2 regions of the Bradyrhizobium sp. USDA 4472 genome follow, and region 1 is predicted to be linked to the other one. Evidence: riboswitches for the same ligand, from Rfam matches in the RefSeq annotation. Region 1 holds a riboswitch; the other holds the start of a gene.
What was found. A riboswitch is a leader RNA that binds a small molecule or an ion and turns the genes downstream of it on or off. The one in region 1 is predicted to bind glycine.

Region 1 (8,913 bases):
CTCGGCTTCGATCGCTAGAAGAAGCCCCCGGGTAATCCGGGGATCGACCGCGCTGAAGGTCCCGGTGCCCAGATCGCCCGTCGTTTGAACCGAGAAGATCGCGTTTGGCGCATTAGCGCCCTCGTGCCAGTTCACGATGCCAATAACGTTGGCATCACCGAAGCGATCATTAAACATTGGCGCGTAGCGCGCATAGTCGTTACTTACGACCTCGTTCGTGGCCACGATCGAAATCCTGGCGTCATGCAAGCCAGCAACTTCGAGCACCGAGTGCCCATCGAGTTCGAAACTCGTTGTAACAGGAGCGCATGCGGTTTTGAGAGCGTCGAGAACGTGCCCAGCGACCGGGTCCTTTTCTTGATTGACGCAGAAGACAAAGACGGCGTGCCTCATCGAGGTCCTCCGCCGAGTTCAAAGCAGATCGAGAGCGTGAGAGGTCTATCTTCAACTTGGCGCGGTCGTCTTTTCGGACTTCTCGGAAACCACCATGCTCTTTGAACCAAAATCCGAGCTTGCACGGCGAGAGCGGGCGCGCGGGAGGCGATCAACTGGGACAGAGCCACAACGGCGCTGCTCGCGCTCTGAGTCCCCTTGTCCGCTGGCCTGCCTGGTGAAGCAGCGACCTGGACTCGCGCGGATTGATAGTGGCGGCAGCGGATCGCCGGACCAGCAGCGAACTTAACCTGCCCGCGCGACGAACACGGGCGAATCTTGCCGTCATGGGCCAGAGACGTCGACGCAAGCGGTTTGAAGAGCCGCTCATCGAGCAGGGCAACCGCGTCAGGCGTGCAAGCCTCCATTTTGGCTCGACTTCGAAAGAGATGCATGCCAGCGACAGCTTTCTAGGTTCATACACCCACCGCATACTTATTAGAGCGTCGCCGCGCCAACATTGTGCGTTCTTTAGATGATCTCGCAGAATTTCTGCGCTAGCCGGGGATAGCTCGCCGGAAACCACTGGGCATCGAGCAATGCAATGATCAAAAGCGAGATCAGCATAGTACTCGGCAAGAAACCACCTGCTAATCTGGGTGGGGGAGCTAGGGCAAAACATCAAGCCGTCGCTTACGCCGCCGATTTTTTGGTCCGACGACTCATCGCGGCTTGACAGGTCGTGAGTACGTCTGAGAGTGTTATCATGTCTGATGATGGTGTGCGGGAGAGCGCGATAAGCCTGCAAAGGCCTATCACCGCCGACGGAGCAACCCCCCAAGGAAACTCTCAGGCCCAGGACCGCACACCGAGGACGATCTGGAGAGAGGTGCCAGTCAGCACCCACCGAAGGGGACCGCGATCCACGTGGATTGCGGATAAAGCTCTCAGGTGCACGGACAGATTTGGGGACGGAGGGAGGGCGAAAGCCATTTCACCGTTCGTTCAACCCTGTCCTGGAGCACACGATGAGCACGGTCGTCATTATTGGATCCGGTATCACCGGAGTTACAACTGCCTATGCCCTGGCCCGCCGCGGCTATTCGGTTACAGTCTTGGATCGCCAGCGCTATCCGGCGATGGACACTTCGTTTGCGAACGGGGGCCAATTATCGGCAAGCAATGCCGAGGTCTGGAATAACGTCGCAACGATCGTAAGAGGCTTGAGGTGGATGCTGCGCAAAGACGCACCATTGTTGCTGAACCCAAGGCCCAGTTTTCACAAATATACTTGGCTGGCAGAGTTCGTAAGCCAGATTCGAAACTATCGCCAAAATACGATCGAAACGACGAAGCTAGCGATAGCCGCTCGCGAGCATCTTTTTGAGCTAGCCGATCGGGAGAGCATCGATTTCGACTTGGAGCGGCGAGGAATTTTGCACGTTTATTCGAGCAAGCTCGAGTTCGATGCGGCCTCTCGCGTGAATCAGTTGCTGCTCAAGGGCGGATTGGATCGCCGTCCCGTGACGCCCTCTGAAATGCTTGCAATAGAGCCAGCTCTGCGCGATCAGTATTATGGCGGCTTCTTTACCCCGTCTGACTCAACCGGCGACATTCACAAGTTTACGCGCGGCCTCGCTGCGGCTTGCGAGCGAGGGGGCGTACGCTTCGTCTTTGATGCGGAGATCTGCGGCATGCGGTCCGACCGAGACGGTGTGGTCGTACACTGGAAACCAGGTTCGTCGAAGGAAGAACTCAATGCCGAACGCGTAGTGGTTTGCGCAGGGGTCGGCAGCCGCCGCATTGCTTCAATGCTGGGGGACAACATCAACATTTATCCCGTGAAGGGGTACTCGATCACGGTAGAGCTGGGAGACGAGACGAGCCAAAAGGCCGCGCCTCGTGTCAGCCTGCTGGACGAGGCCACCAAGATCGTGACCAGCCGGTTAGGAGAAGATCGCTTCCGGGTCGCGGGGACCGCCGAGTTTAATGGCGAAAACCGCGATATCCGCTGGGATCGAATTAAGCCCCTGATAGGATGGGTAGAGCGATCGTTTCCGGATGTGTCCACCGCGCAGGTGGTGCCATGGGCGGGCTTGCGTCCTATGACACCTAGCATGATGCCGAGGGTTGGCCGAGGCAAACGCCCGAATGTTTTCTACAATACTGGCCATGGCCATCTCGGCTGGACATTATCCGCTGTTACAGCTGAAATGATCGCTGATGTCATTATGACAGACCGCAGCAACACTCGGCTGAGCGCATCGCTGCCCTGATCCTGTTCAGTGGATCCTAGTCCATACTCCCGCCGATATCGGGGCGGGAGCACGTCGGTTGTGACAGAGCCGAAGCGAATTTGCAGTCGCCTTCGAAAGGTGATGCGCCCCTCAGTGCCGGGCAACTCGGTTCCCGCAATTTATTGTCTAGGTAAGCCCTGTGACCACTTGGCACGTTGCTTCCGAAAGCCTTCCTATGACGCAGTTGTTGCGACCGCTCCCGAATTGACGCCGACCAGATGGGGCCGCATGAAAGACGTCGTTTCTTAGCAGGGCGCACGCAGTACACACCGCGAAGTGCCGTGGCATTTAAGGACGGGACGCAGCTTTGTGCGGAGCGAATTCAGGGTACCAAAGCCGTTCCGCGCAGCTCACCCGAGCGTAAAACCAACCCGATCCAACGACACCTCCTCCCGAGACGCCGAGATGCATCGATGCATCCCCAAGCTCAAGTCCTCGTCGAAGCCCCAACTGCTGCGGAGCGACACCAACTGCTGTGCGCTCAGCTGACGCTCTTCTTAGAGAAGTTTGCATTACGGGACGAAGGCCCTTTCGAAGGGCATTTTGCAAGCCCTGCAGCATATTTCTTGTAATTGCCGTTAGATCGACGATACTGATGTCACAAAGAGTGTTTTTCGACGACATTTGACGGATCTGAGATTTTTTTCTGCGGAAACACACGATCTCTTGCAGAATTTCCTCTTTAGCCTGGAGCCTGTTATGAGGTACGACCGAATCGACGCTCACATCCTGGAGATCGTGCAAAAAAATAACCGTCTCACATCCGAGACGATTGGCGAACTGGCCGGGCTTTCCGCTACCGCCTGTCAACGCAGGCTAAAGAGGCTTCGGTCGGACGGCATTATCGAGGCGGACGTTTCGATCGTTTCGGCCAAGGCGGTCGGAAGACCTATTCAGATGCTCGTGCTGGTGACATTGGAGCGGGAACGCTCGGACATAATCGACAGGTTCAAAAAGGCGATCAAATCATCCGCTGAAGTCGTCAATGGGTTTTACGTCACAGGCGATGCTGACTTTGTCCTATACATAACCGCACGCACCATGGACGATTATGAGCAGTTCACGCGGCGATTTTTCCGTGAGAACCCCGATATCAAGGGCTTCAAGACCATGGTGGTCATGGACCGGGTAAAAGCCGGATTTGCTATTCCAATTGAGGCACCGTCTGAGGATTGAGTGTCTCACCAATGGACCCCGCCTACCTGCTCCATCACCAAGCCGTGCAAGGCGTCGCGGTACCCATTATGAAACGAGCGCAGGTCTTCGCGCATTGGCGCGCATAACTTTGAACTGAGTGGCGTCACCTCCAGGCTACCAACACCAACCGCTCATTGTGGGCGCTTCGTGGCGCGAGCGAGCTGGATGACTCAGTCCGATGAACTTGCAAACGCTCACCAACGAGAGATGTCGGCTTGGCCAGTACGCATCGCTAGCGCCCTTTTTCGTCGCGCAGTGCGAGTAAAACGCTGCAAGTTTCCTTCGATTTTGTGCTCTAAGCGGCTACGCGCGATTTAAATATTCAGAGCGCTTCAGAGTATGGCCTCACCTATATGCGTTCACGTCGCTTCTGGCCATTGGACAGATCTGAGAAGATCGGCTTTCAGTTGGGCAAGGCCGCCGCGGCTCGCTCGGCGGCACCTGTCACGAGGAAATCAACTTTTTGAATCAATACAAGCGGCGAAAGGATAAGGCCTCTGGGTCAGTTGAGTGGCATCTGGCCTTTGCTGGTGGCATCTTGCAGGGAGTGACTACGGAATGAGCCGTGTCGAGAAAGCGCGCACTTGCAGGGCAAGAGCAAAGTTTACTCGTCAGGTCGGGATCGTGCGAGGCGGAACCCTTGGCGCGAACCTGACTATTTTGAGGTCTCTCTTGCATCTAAGCAGCGCAAGTCGAATGACGGCGGACTTCCCGTTTGCCATCAGCCCCTCTTTGTCCTCATTCGTCGCACCATCCGGGGTAGGGCAGCAAGCTAGATGACTCCTCTCAAGCCTCGACCAATTAGCACTGAAGGTATCACAGCGCCCTTCCGCCACCTCACCTTTCGGCGTATCTGGCTTGCGAGCCTCCTTACGAACCTGGGCGCGCTGATCCGGAGCGTCGGCGCAGCGTGGGCGATGACGCAGATGACAACGTCGGCGGACAAAGTTGCGCTTGTGCAGACAGCATTTTTGCTACCGGTCATGCTGATTTCGATGCCCGCAGGCGCAATTGCGGATATGTATGACCGGCGGATCGTGATGCTTTTCGCGCTCAGCATGTCGCTAGCTGGTGCGACCGCGCTGACGGCACTTACCTGGCTAGGGATGGTCACGCCAGACTCGTTGCTAATCCTGTGTTTTGTAATCGGCAGCGGCGTGGCTCTGATGGATCCTGCCTGGCAATCCTCAGTTAGCGAGCAAGTGCCGGCGGAAGCACTCCCAGCTGCGGTCGCGCTGAACAGCATTAGCTATAACATCGCGCGCAGCGTGGGACCGGCGATCGGCGGGATAGTGGTAGCGGCAGCCGGCGCAGTCGCTTCGTTTGCCCTAAATGCATTGCTATATCTACCCTTACTTCTTGCGCTGTTCTTGTGGAAGCGAATTTCCGAACCGTCATATCTTCCGCCAGAAAAACTAAACCGCGCCATCGTTTCGGGGCTCCGCTACATCGCTAACTCGCCCCCGATCAAAATCGTGCTGATTCGTTCCATGATCACCGGCGTGATCGGAGGCGCCATCATCGCGCTAATGCCGCTGGTCGCCCGTGATCTCCTTGGAGGTGGTGCACGGATCTATGGGATAGCTCTCAGCGCGTTCGGACTTGGCGCGGTAATTGGAGCGCTATATGTACCTGAAGTACGAAAGCGCTTGAGCGGTGAAGCCGCAATTCGCGCCTGCGCACTGTCCATGAGTGGGGCGCTTCTCGCCGTGGCGTTGAGCCACGAGCTGGTTCTCACATCGGCCGCTCTTGTCCTTGCCGGTGCCGTGTGGATGATCTCCTGGGCCCTCTTCAACATTGGCGTGCAGCTGTCGGCCCCGCGCTGGGTCGCAGGACGCTCGCTTGCAGCCTACCAAGCAGCAAGCTCAGGAGGCATTGCTGTCGGTAGCTGGGGCTGGGGTCATTTGACCGATGCCGCAGGTGTCGACACAGCGCTTTTGATATCAGCAGTGCTGATGTTAATTTCTCCACTATTGGGGCTTTGGCTCCGTATGCCTCGCATAAACCCGCGAAGCGAGGATGCTGAAGCGCTTGCGCATCCTGAGGTTCGGCTAACGCTCACCCATCGCAGCGGACCGGTTGTGATTGAAATCGAATACCGCGTGGCACAAGAGAATGCGCGGGCCTTTCATAACGTCATGCAAGATGTGCAGCTGTTCCGAAAGCGGAATGGCGCGTATGGCTGGTCGATCGCTCGCGATATCGCTGATCCTGAACTGTGGACAGAACGCTACCATTGCCCCACGTGGCTTGATTATCTGCGTCAACGCAATCGCTCGACGCATTCAGAACGCGCGCTAGATCGACAAGCTGCGTCCTTTCACGTGGGACCGGAGCCCGTGCGTATCCGGCGCATGCTAGAGCGTCCGTTTGGCTCCGTCCGGTGGAAGGACGATGTACCCGATCATACCGCCAACGAGGCCTTGCTCGGTGACTATAACCGGAATCGAACGTAGTAACTGTCAGGAATAGCCCAGCTTGATGTCGCGGATAGAGCGTCGCGCAGGCTCTCCGACAGCGGAAGCCGGAGCGATCCACTCTTGCATAAGTGGCCGCAGAATGCATGGATGTTATTCTCGCAAATGAGGTTTGTGATAAAGCGTCAGCAGAGACGCAAGAGAGTCGAACCATGTTGCTTCTCAACCGGCACACCGATTACCGCGCGCCACTGGAAGCTTCCGATGCCGAGATGCTCAGTGTCGAAGGAGCGCGCGGAGTAGAGCGCTTCCTTGCGCATCGAGACGATTACAAGGCAACGCCGCTCGTCTCGCTGCCGGGCCTTGCTCGTGAGATCGGGGTTGCCTCGATCCACCTGAAGGACGAAGGCCATCGGCTCGGGCTTGGTAGCTTCAAAGGTTTGGGGGGTTCCTATGCCGTGATCCGCCTTGTGCTGGAGGAAGCAGGTCGGAGGCTCGGCCGAGTCCTTGACGCGTCCGAGCTCCGATTGCCCGAAGTAATTGCAGTAGCGCGGGGGATGACGGTATCGTGCGCCACCGATGGCAATCACGGCAGATCAGTCGCGCATGGTGCCCAGCTGGTTGGTGCGAAGTGCGTCATATTCGTTCACTCGGGCGTCAGCGACGAGCGGATCGCGGCTATCGCTCGCTTTGGCGCGCGAACGATCGGCGTCAGCGGCAACTATGATGACTCCGTCGCCGAAGCCTCCCGAGTTGCCGCAGATAAGGGGTGGATCACAGTATCTGACACGTCCTGGCCGGGTTACGAGCGGATCCCCGGCATAGTGATGCAGGGATACACCGCTCTCGTGAGCGAAGCGCTGCGTCAGTTATCCGAGCCTCCGACCCACGTGTTCGTTCAAGCCGGCGTGGGTGGGGTCGCTGCTGCAATTGCAGGACATTTCCGGGTTCTGGCTGCTGACAACAGGCCATTCTTTACCGTTGTCGAACCTTCGCGAGCGGCGTGCCTGTTTGAAAGCGCTCGAGCTGGCCATCCCGTCAAGGTGGAGCATGGGGCGCCAACAGTGATGGCGATGCTTGAATGCTACGATCCGTCCCTCGTCGCATGGCGCATCCTTTCGCGCGCAGCCGATGCCTTTATGACGGTCGACGACGAGGACGCCATCAGCGTCATGAAGCTCTTGGCAAACCCTGTGGATGGCGATCCCGCTGTCGTTGCTGGGGAAAGCGGCGGCGCAGGTCTGGCAGGACTGCTGAAAGTTGCCTCCAACCAGACATCGCGGTCCATGACCGGACTTGGACAGAATGCTCGGGTCTTCCTGATCAACACCGAGGGCGCGACTGATCCTCGTCTGTATGAAGAACTTGTTGGTGTAACGCCGGCGCAAGTGACTGGGAAAAATATTGTACCAACTTGGGACGAGAAAACGTCGGTGTCGTGAGCCTCCGGGGCGCTTTCAGGCCCGGACCGGTTTCTCGCGATAAAGGCGGCCTGCTCTTACGTCTCGAATTGCAGCCCGCAGCCTGCTCCTTTTGACCTGTTCAAGGTCTTCCGAAGATGTCGGCCGGGAGAAGACTATCCTACCCGTCCACGATGCAGCGCATTCATTCCCGCAAGAGGGGCGTGTTTTCGGGCCACCAAGCCCGGCCTTTTGGGAACGGGCGCTCGGCGCTCTGATTGTGCAGGTAGGCGACGCCGTACCTGGACAGTGATAGGCGCAGTGCCCAAGTCGAACCCCTATACCGAGCAATGTTTCGACGATCCGGCTCACTCGACGTGAACTCTATGCTCAATCGTCCCGCGGAATTAGCCACCCTCGGTCCCGCCTACGAGGGCGACAACTTCGGCAACCAGCTCGGAACGGATGACGGCTGGCTGCCCGCGAGGAATGCATCAATTGCCCGGAGATGCCCAATCAAGTCAAGGAGCCCTCTCGATTCCTGGCTGAATGGCCGGTCCACCTCGCCTGAGCTCGGCGAACTGGCGCAAGATGACGAACAGAGCGATCATTCCGGCGCCCAGCTCAGCGATGGCTTGGCTGGCCAAAACCCCACTGAAGCCTGATATGACAGGAAATAGAAGTACCGCTGGTATGAAGAGATACCCCTGCCTGGCGAAAGAGACCACCGCGCTAAGGCGTGCTCTCCCCAGCGACTGAAGCATCGTCATCACGAAACTCTCAATACCGTAAAATCCAAAAAACAGGTGAAAGACGATGCAGCTCAAGACGGCAATTTCTGTGACATCATCGCTATTGCTGAACAACCTGACCAACGGCCGGGCGAAAACGATAACGGCTGCGGAATACGCAAAGGAAAGCGCAACGGTGATAGACAGCATAAACTTCGCAACCTTCATTACACGAGCAAAGTCGCGCGCGCCCCAACCGAACCCCAGGACAGCTTGAGAGCCGATACAGAATCCGGTGATAGGCAGCGCGCCGATTGTCAAGATTCTTACAGCTATTCCCACCGCCGCGACGAAATCGTCACCGAACCGCGCAGCAGCTCCGTACAAGAACATACCAGCAAGAGCGGCTAAGATACTTGTCGTCGTCGCCGGCGCCCCAATGAGCGCGAGCTGCCTGATGCGATCTACTCGTAACGAGACCTGAGATATCCTGACGAGC
Region 2 (8,913 bases), 4.1 Mb from region 1:
GCCCGCCTTCCGTGCGGCGCAATTTCTTGAGCGGAGATAACAGGGTTAGCGGCGTTTGCGAAACTGCAATCGCACCTCAATTGGGGACGGTTTCACCGCCCGGCTTGCGCGCGCTTTGCTTTCGGATAAGGCTATCAAGCACAACCAAAGCGAAGCCGAAAGGGCCTGAGCTGAAGCAACAATTGAGTGGGGGGATGGTGATGCTGAGCCGATGGAAATTGGCGCTTCTGGGGTTGGTCTTGATCGCAGTGGGCGGTTTCATCGCCCATCTGACCCAGACCTCGGGCGGCATCCGGATCCAGGATGTCAGGTTCAAGGGCGCCAAGGGCAACACCATGAGCGCCCTGCTCTACATCCCCGCCAATGCCACTGCGCAGACCCCGGCACCCGGCATCCTCGCCGTCCACGGCTACATCAATTCGCGCGAGACGCAGGACGGCTTCGCCATCGAATTCGCCCGCCGCGGCTATGTCGTGCTGGCACTGGACCAGACCGGCCACGGCTACAGCGACCCGCCCGCCTTCGCCAACGGCTTCGGCGGCCCTGACGGCCTCGCCTATCTGCGCAGCCTCGAGATGGTGGACAAGGCCAATATCGGCCTCGAGGGTCACTCGATGGGCGGCTGGACAGTCCTGGCCGCAGCCACCGCGATGCCCGACGGCTACAAGTCGATGGTGCTGGAGGGCTCCTCCACCGGCAAGCCATTCGCGGCCGACGGCACACCGAACTGGCCGCGCAATGCGGCGCTGGTGTTTGCCCAGTATGAGGAATTCTCCACCCTGATGTGGGGCGTCGATGTTGCCCGCGATGTCACCAAGAGCCCGAAGCTGTGGGCGATGTTCGGCACGCAGGGGCCGGTCGAGCCGGGCAAGGTCTATGGCGACCCGGCGGCCGGCACCGCCCGCGTGCTCTACACCCCCGCGATGACGCACCCGGCCGAGCACATCTCGCATGAAGCGATCGGATACAGCCTCGACTGGTTCGCTAGGACGTTGCAAGGCGGTACGCCCCGGCCGGCCGACGACCAGATCTGGTTCCGGAAAGAACTCGGCACGCTCATTGCGTTCGTCGGCTTTGTCGTGCTGTTGATCGGCACTTTCGATGGCCTGCTCGAGGCGCCGATGTTCTCCCGTCTGCGCCTTCCCGCTGTCCCCGACGGCACCATGCCGCCCCATCACGCCGCCACCGGCAGGCGCTGGACCGCCGCGTTCATCCTGTCCGCGTTCATCCCGGCACTGACCTACTACCCGGCCTTCGCTTTGGGCGGCAGCTTCGTGACGCCGTCAGCGTTCCTGCCGCAGGGCATCACCAACCAGATCCTGGTTTGGGCCATCATCAACGGGCTGATCACGCTGGCGCTGATGGGCTTGGCCCCGAAGCGCAAGGGCCGGGCCGGTCTGCTTGGCCAGTCACTCGTGATTGCGGTCGCCTCGGTCGCAGTGGGCTATGCCGCGCTCTGGCTTGCCGACCTCGCCTTCAAGATCGACTTCCGCTTCTGGATCGTCGCGCTGAAGTTGATGAACCCGAAGCAGGTTCTGATCTTCCTGATCTATTTGATTCCATTCACGGCGTTTTTCGTGGTGGCGCTGCACGTGCTGCACCGGAATTTCTCGACCATGGAGGCGCCGCGGCTCGCACTCTATCTGACCAACATCCTGGCGCTGACGTTGGGCTTCGTCGTGCTGCTGGTCCTGCAATACGGCACGCTGTGGCTGACCGGAAAGCTGTTCAACCCGCTGCCCGACCCCGGTTTCGTGCCGCTCTCGACCATCGTCGCGATCCAGTTCGTGCCGCTGCTCGCCATCGTCGCCGTGATCGCCACCTTCACCTGGCGACGGACCGGATCGAGCCTGCCCGGCGCCCTGATCTCAGGCCTGTTCGTAACCTGGTACATCGTGGCCGGCACGGCCACCCAGGCTGCCTTCTAGAGGGGCTGATCCCGGCGAAAAGATGGGCTGAAACTGCATAACCGCTCCGCTTTCGCCCGCCCCCGCGCGGTGCTATAGCGCGGGAGATTTCCACCAGTTCCCAAGAAGGCTTCTCCGATCATGGCAAAAATCAAGGTATCCAATCCCGTCGTCGAGCTCGATGGCGACGAGATGACCCGGATCATCTGGCAGTACATCAAGGACAAGCTGATCAACCCCTTCCTGGATGTCGAGCTGCTGTATTTCGACCTGGGCATGGAGTACCGCGACCACACCAACGATCAGGTGACCATCGACGCCGCCGAGGCGATCAAGAAGGTCGGCGTCGGCGTGAAGTGCGCCACCATCACCCCCGACGAGGCGCGGGTGAAGGAGTTCAACCTCAAGCAGATGTGGAAGTCGCCGAACGGCACCATCCGCAACATCCTCGGCGGCGTGATCTTCCGCGAGCCGATCATCTGCAAGAACGTGCCGCGCCTGGTTCCCGGCTGGACCAAGCCGATCATCATCGGCCGCCATGCCTATGGCGACCAGTACCGCGCCACCGACATCAAGTTCCCGGGCAAGGGCACCCTCTCGCTGAAGTTCGTCGGCGAGGACGGCACCGTGATCGAGAAGGAAGTGTTCAAGGCTCCCGGCGCCGGCGTCGCCATGGAGATGTACAATCTCGACGACTCCATCATCGACTTCGCCCGCGCCTCCTTCAACTACGGCCTCTTGCGCGGCTATCCGGTCTACCTGTCGACCAAGAACACGATTCTGAAGGTCTATGACGGCCGCTTCAAGGACATCTTCCAGGAGATCTTCGACAAGGAGTTCAAGAAGGAGTTCGACGCCAAGGGCCTGACCTACGAACACCGGCTGATCGACGACATGGTCGCCTCGGCGCTGAAATGGTCCGGCGGCTATGTCTGGGCCTGCAAGAACTACGACGGCGACGTGCAGTCCGACACCGTCGCGCAGGGCTACGGCTCGCTCGGCCTGATGACCTCGGTGCTGCTCACCCCTGACGGCAAGACCGTCGAAGCGGAAGCTGCCCACGGCACGGTGACCCGTCACTACCGCGAGCACCAGAAGGGCAAGGAGACCTCGACCAACTCGATCGCGTCGATCTTCGCCTGGACCCGCGGCCTGTCGCACCGCGCCAAGCTCGACAACAATCCCGAGCTCGCGAAGTTCGCGACCACGCTGGAGAAGGTCTGCGTCGACACCGTCGAGCAAGGCTACATGACCAAGGACCTCGCACTGCTGGTCGGCGCCGATCAGCGCTGGCTCTCGACCACCGGCTTCCTCGACAAGGTCGCTGACAACCTTGTGAAGGCGCTGGCGGCGTAAGCCGTCCGGATTTCACCCGCCTGGGCTAGACATCATCACGGGCCGCGTCTTTCAGCGCGGCCCGTATTTTTTGAGCCCCCCTTTGCGGAGATCCGACCATGTCCACCAAGCTTGCCGTCCCCTGCCTGCTTCTCGCGGCCGTGACTGCGCCAGCGGGGGCGGCCGGGACGCTTCCCGACGCCATCGCCGCACCGGGCCAGAACGTCGTGCTCAGCGTCCACGCCGAGGGCGCGCAGATTTATGAGTGCAAGGCCGGCGCCGACGGCAAGCTCGCCTGGGCGTTCCGCGAGCCGATCGCGACGCTGCTCGCCGAGGGCAAGACGATCGGCCGCCACTATGCCGGGCCGAACTGGCAGCACGCCGACGGCAGCGCCGTCGCCGGCAAGGTCGCAGGCAGCGCGCCGGGCGCCACGCCGGCCGATATCCCCTGGCTGAAGCTGGAGGTCACCGCCCATCGCGGTAGTGGCGTGCTGACGCCGGTCACCACGGTTCAGCGCATCAACACCCATGGCGGCAAGCTCGACGGCGCTTGCGACAAGGCCGGCGAGTTCAAAAGCGCGCCCTACTCGGCCGAATATGTGTTCCTGAAGCAGGGCTAGAGCAACGCGACGCAGACGCCTAAGCGCCCGCCATCGCTTTTTCGATCGCCGCCAGCGCCTCGGTCGCCTTGGCGCCGTCGGGGCCACCGGCCTGGGCCATGTCGGGCCGGCCGCCGCCGCCCTTGCCGCCGAGCGCTTCGGAGGCGACGCGCACCAAATTCACGGCGTTGAAGCGCGCGGTGAGGTCGACGGTGACGCCGACCACGACACCGGCCTTGCCGTCCTCGGTGACGCCCACGATGGCGACCACGCCGGAGCCGATCTGCTTCTTGGCCTCGTCGGCGAGGCTCTTGAGATCCTTCATCTCGATGCCCTCGACCGCGCGCGCCATCAGCTTGACGCCGCCGACCTCGCGCACGCCGGAAGCCCCGCCGCCGCCGCTTGCTGCGCCGCCCCCCATCGCGAGCTTCTTGCGGGCGTCGGACAGCTCGCGCTCGAGCTTCTTGCGTTCCTCCATCAGCGCGGTGATGCGCGCCGGAATGTCGTCGACCGAGGTGCGCAGCTCGCTTGCTGCGGTCTTCGCCAGCGCCATGGTCTCATTGGCATGCTTGCGGGCGTAGTTGCCGGTCAGCGCCTCGATGCGGCGCACGCCTGACGCCACCGCGCTCTCGCCGGTCAGCGTGATCAGGCCGATATCGCCGGTGCGCCGCACATGCGTGCCGCCGCAGAGCTCGACCGACCAGCCGAGCGCATTGGCGCCGCGCTCGCGCGCGGTCTTGCCCATCGAGACGACGCGAACCTCGTCGCCGTACTTCTCGCCGAACAGCGCGCGCGCGCCGGCCTCGCGAGCCTCGTCGACGCCCATCACGCGGGTCGTGACCTCGTCATTCTCCAGCACCACGTCGTTGGCGATGTCCTCGACGCGAGCAAGCTCCTCCGCCGTGATCGGCTTCGGATGCACGAAGTCGAAACGCAGCCGGTCCGGCGCCACCATCGAGCCGCGCTGGGCGATGTGATCGCCGAGCACCTGGCGCAGCGCCTCATGGATGAGATGCGTCGCCGAGTGATGCGCGCGGATCGACGAGCGCCTGGAATGATCGACCTCGAGCTGCAGCGCGGTGCCGACCTTCAGCTCGCCGCTCTCGACCGTGCCGACATGCACGAAGAAATCGCCGAGCTTCTTCTGCGTGTCGGTGACGCGGAATTTGATCCCGCTCTCGCCCGTCAGCACGCCGGTGTCGCCGACCTGGCCGCCCGACTCCGCATAGAACGGCGTCTGGTTGAGCACGATCGCGCCGGTGTCGCCGGCCTTGAGGTGGGCGACTTCCTTGCCGTCCCTGACCAGCGCCGAGACCACGCCTTCAGCGCTCTCGGTCTCGTAGCCCAAAAATTCCGTCGCCCCGAGCTTCTCGCGCAGCGGAAACCAGATCGCCTCGCTCGCCGCCTCGCCCGATCCCTTCCAGGACTCGCGCGCCTTGGCCTTCTGCCGCTCCATCGCGTCGGTGAACGCAGACTGGTCGACGCCAATGCCGCGCGACTTCAGCGCGTCCTGCGTCAGGTCCAGCGGGAAGCCGTAGGTGTCGTACAGCGTGAAGGCGACGTCACCGTCGAACATGTCGCCCTTCTTCAACGACGCGCTCTTCTCGTCGAGGATGGCAAGGCCCCGCGACAGCGTCTTGCGGAAGCGGGTCTCTTCCAGCCGCAGCGTTTCCTCGATCAGGTTTTCCGCGCGCATCAGATCAGGATAGGCCTGGCCCATCTCGCGGACCAGCGCCCAGACCAGCCGATGCATCAGCGGCTCCTTGGCGCCCAGCAGCTGCGCATGGCGCATGGCGCGGCGCATGATCCGGCGCAGCACATAGCCGCGGCCCTCGTTCGAGGGCAGCACGCCATCCGCGACCAGGAAGGCCGACGAGCGCAGATGGTCGGCGATGACGCGGAACGAGGCGACGGTCTGCTCGTTCGGCCCGCTGCCGAGCGCGGACGCGGCCGCATCGATCAAATGACGGAACAGATCGGTCTCGAACACGCTGTCGACGCCCTGCATGATGCAGGCCATACGCTCAAGGCCCATACCGGTGTCGATCGAGGGACGCGGCAGATCCACGCGCTCCTCCTTCGTCACCTGTTCGTATTGCATGAACACGAGATTCCAGAATTCGAGGAAGCGGTCGCCGTCCTCCTCAGGCGAACCCGGAGGGCCGCCCCAGATGTGGTCGCCGCGGTCGATGAAGATCTCCGAGCACGGACCGCAGGGGCCGGTGTCGCCCATCGCCCAGAAATTGTCCGAGGTCGGGATGCGGATGATGCGGTCGTCGGAAAAGCCGGCGATCTTCTTCCAGAGCCCGTGCGCCTCGTCGTCGGTGTGGTAGACGGTGACGAGCAGCTTGTCCTTGTCGAGCCCGAAATCCTTCGTGATCAGCTTCCAGGCCAGCTCGATCGCGCGCTCCTTGAAATAGTCGCCGAAGGAGAAATTGCCGAGCATCTCGAAGAAGGTGAGATGGCGCGCGGTGTAGCCGACATTGTCGAGGTCGTTGTGCTTGCCCCCGGCGCGCACGCATTTCTGCGACGTGGTGGCGCGCTGATAGGGCCGCTTCTCGACGCCGGTGAAGACGTTCTTGAACTGCACCATGCCGGCATTGGTGAACATCAACGTCGGATCGTTGCGCGGCACCAATGGCGAGGACGACACGATCTCGTGCCCGTTCTCGGCAAAGAAGTTCAGAAAGGTCGACCTGATCTCGTTGACGCCGCTCATGTTCATCCAATCGGGTGTGCTTGGACCCGCTTATCCCTGATCCAAACCTGGCGATTTGGGCGGATATCTGCGGGCCAAAGCGCTTTTAGACAAGGCCAGCTTCCCTGTCCAGAAACTGTGCAAAGAGATCAGTGGGTTGCCGCAGGCGCGTAATCCCCTTTGGAAAGCCGCAAAGCGCGCGTTGACAGGCTTGGCCGGCCTGTGGTCTGTACCCATTTGTATCGTACGGCCACGTCGGGAGAGACCGGCTTCACTGCCGGCGCCGAAGGAGCAACCGCCCCGGAAACTCTCAGGCAAAAGGACCGCGTGGCTTTGACGACATCTGGAAAGAGGCGCTGGCGGGCTTAAGACCTGGATAGCGTCCGCCGACGGGATAATACTCTCAGGCACAGCGACAGATGGGGCTTCGACCGGTGTCCCAGGGGAATCGTCCCCGGGGAACCGCCGAGGGCCCCCGTGATGCTTGCGTCGGACGACAAGAACTCCCTGAAACGTACACCCCTTTACGACCTGCACGTGTCGCTCGGCGGCAAGATGGTGCCGTTCGCGGGCTACGACATGCCCGTGCAGTACCCGGCCGGCGTGCTGAAGGAGCACCTTCAGACCCGCTCGTCCGCCGGCCTGTTCGACGTCTCCCATATGGGCCAGATCGCGCTTCGGCCGAAATCCGGCAGGATCGAGGACGCCGCTCGCGCGCTGGAGCGGCTGGTGCCGCAGGACATCGTGGCGATCGCGCCGGGACGGCAGCGCTACGCCCAGTTCACCAATGACGACGGCGGCATTCTCGACGATCTGATGGTCGCGAATTTCGGCGATCACCTGTTCCTGGTGGTCAATGCTGCCTGCAAGGCCGAGGACGAGGCGCATCTGCGCGCGAACCTGTCGGGGACCTGCATCATCGATTCGCTTGCCGACCGCGCGCTGATCGCGTTGCAAGGCCCGAAAGCCGAGTCAGCGCTGGCGAAATTATGTGCAGCAGCGCCCACCATGAAGTTCATGGATGCCGGCCCGCATGAGGTAGCCGGCCTCGGCTGTTTCGTCTCGCGCTCGGGCTATACCGGCGAGGACGGGTTCGAGATTTCGGTGCCCGCGGCCGACGCCGAACGTCTCGCCAAGACGCTGCTCGAAAACCCCGACGTGATGCCGATCGGCTTGGGTGCCCGCGACAGCCTGCGGCTGGAAGCCGGGCTCTGCCTCTACGGCCACGATATCGACACCGAAACCACGCCGGTCGAAGCCGCGCTGGAATGGTCGGTGCAGAAAAGCCGCCGCACCGGTGGCGCCCGCGCCGGCGGATTTCCCGGCGCTGAAAAGATTCTCGCGCATTTCAATCACGGCGCATCCCGCCGCCGTGTCGGCCTGCGTGCCGAAGGCCGCGCACCGGTGCGCGAAGGCGCGCTGCTGTTTGCCGGGAACGAAGGCGGCCAGGCCATTGGAAGGGTCACCTCGGGCGGCTTCGGCCCGAGCCTGAATGCGCCCGTGGCGATGGGCTACGCGCCCACCGCTTTGAGCGCGCTCGACACGAAACTCTTTGCGGAAGTGCGTGGGCAGCGTCTGCCGCTCATCGTCGCCGCCATGCCCTTCGTGAAAAACACCTACAAACGCTGAGGACAAGACAATGACCACGACGCTGTACACTTCCGACCATGAATGGCTCGCGATCGACGGCGATGTCGCAACCGTCGGGATCACCGATTACGCGCAGTCCCAGCTCGGCGACGTCGTGTTCGTCGAATTGCCCAAGGTCGGCCGCACCCTGAAGAAGGCCGAAGCCGCCGCCGTGGTGGAATCGGTGAAAGCCGCCTCCGACGTTTACGCGCCCATCTCCGGCGAGGTGCTCGAGACCAACGAGGCGCTCGCCGCCGAGCCCGCGCTGGTGAACTCGGACGCGCAAGCCGCGGCCTGGTTCTTCAAGATTAAAATCGCCGACAAGAGCGAGCTTGGCGGGCTCATGGATGAAGCCGCCTACAAGGCCCACACGGCGTGAGGATATGAGTCGAACCGTCTCAACATACTCACTGTCATCGTCCGCGAAGGCGGACGATCCAGTACGCCGCGGCCCATCGGCTCTGGCCGAAGCGCCTGCGCTTACTGGATGCCCCGCCTTCGCGGGGCATGACAACAACTCCTGAAGCGAGGACCCATGATGACCGCGCAGCGCAAATCCAACGGCGAGACCACCCCTTTCGTTCGCCGCCACATCGGCCCGTCGGCGCGCGATGTCACCGCAATGCTCGAGACTGTCGGCACGAAAAGCGTCGAGGCGCTGATGGCGGAAACGCTGCCGGCCTCGATCCGGCAGGCCACTCCGCTCGATCTCGGCAAGCCCCTCGGCGAGACGGAGGCGATCGCG

Region 2: linked by a shared signal. The riboswitch ahead of gcvT (glycine cleavage system aminomethyltransferase GcvT) and the one ahead of ACVWZ4_RS05470 (D-amino acid dehydrogenase) in region 1 are both predicted to bind glycine.

What each region holds. Positions count from the first base shown of each region.
Region 1 covers NZ_JBSSAM010000001.1:1,207,837-1,216,749, forward strand. The annotation lists gene ACVWZ4_RS05465 (D-aminoacyl-tRNA deacylase) at 1-393, opposite strand, end outside; glycine riboswitch at 1,147-1,246, shown strand; glycine riboswitch at 1,250-1,337, shown strand; gene ACVWZ4_RS05470 (D-amino acid dehydrogenase) at 1,401-2,648, shown strand; gene ACVWZ4_RS05475 (Lrp/AsnC family transcriptional regulator) at 3,369-3,845, shown strand; gene ACVWZ4_RS05480 (MFS transporter) at 4,643-6,322, shown strand; gene ACVWZ4_RS05485 (diaminopropionate ammonia-lyase) at 6,496-7,725, shown strand; gene ACVWZ4_RS05490 (MATE family efflux transporter) at 8,205-8,913, opposite strand, start outside.
Region 2 covers NZ_JBSSAM010000001.1:5,322,864-5,331,776, reverse strand. The annotation lists gene ACVWZ4_RS24765 (alpha/beta fold hydrolase) at 249-1,928, shown strand; gene ACVWZ4_RS24760 (NADP-dependent isocitrate dehydrogenase) at 2,049-3,263, shown strand; gene ACVWZ4_RS24755 (DUF3455 domain-containing protein) at 3,362-3,862, shown strand; gene alaS (alanine--tRNA ligase) at 3,882-6,560, opposite strand; glycine riboswitch at 6,786-6,874, shown strand; gene gcvT (glycine cleavage system aminomethyltransferase GcvT) at 7,020-8,168, shown strand; gene gcvH (glycine cleavage system protein GcvH) at 8,179-8,547, shown strand; gene gcvP (aminomethyl-transferring glycine dehydrogenase) at 8,707-8,913, shown strand, end outside.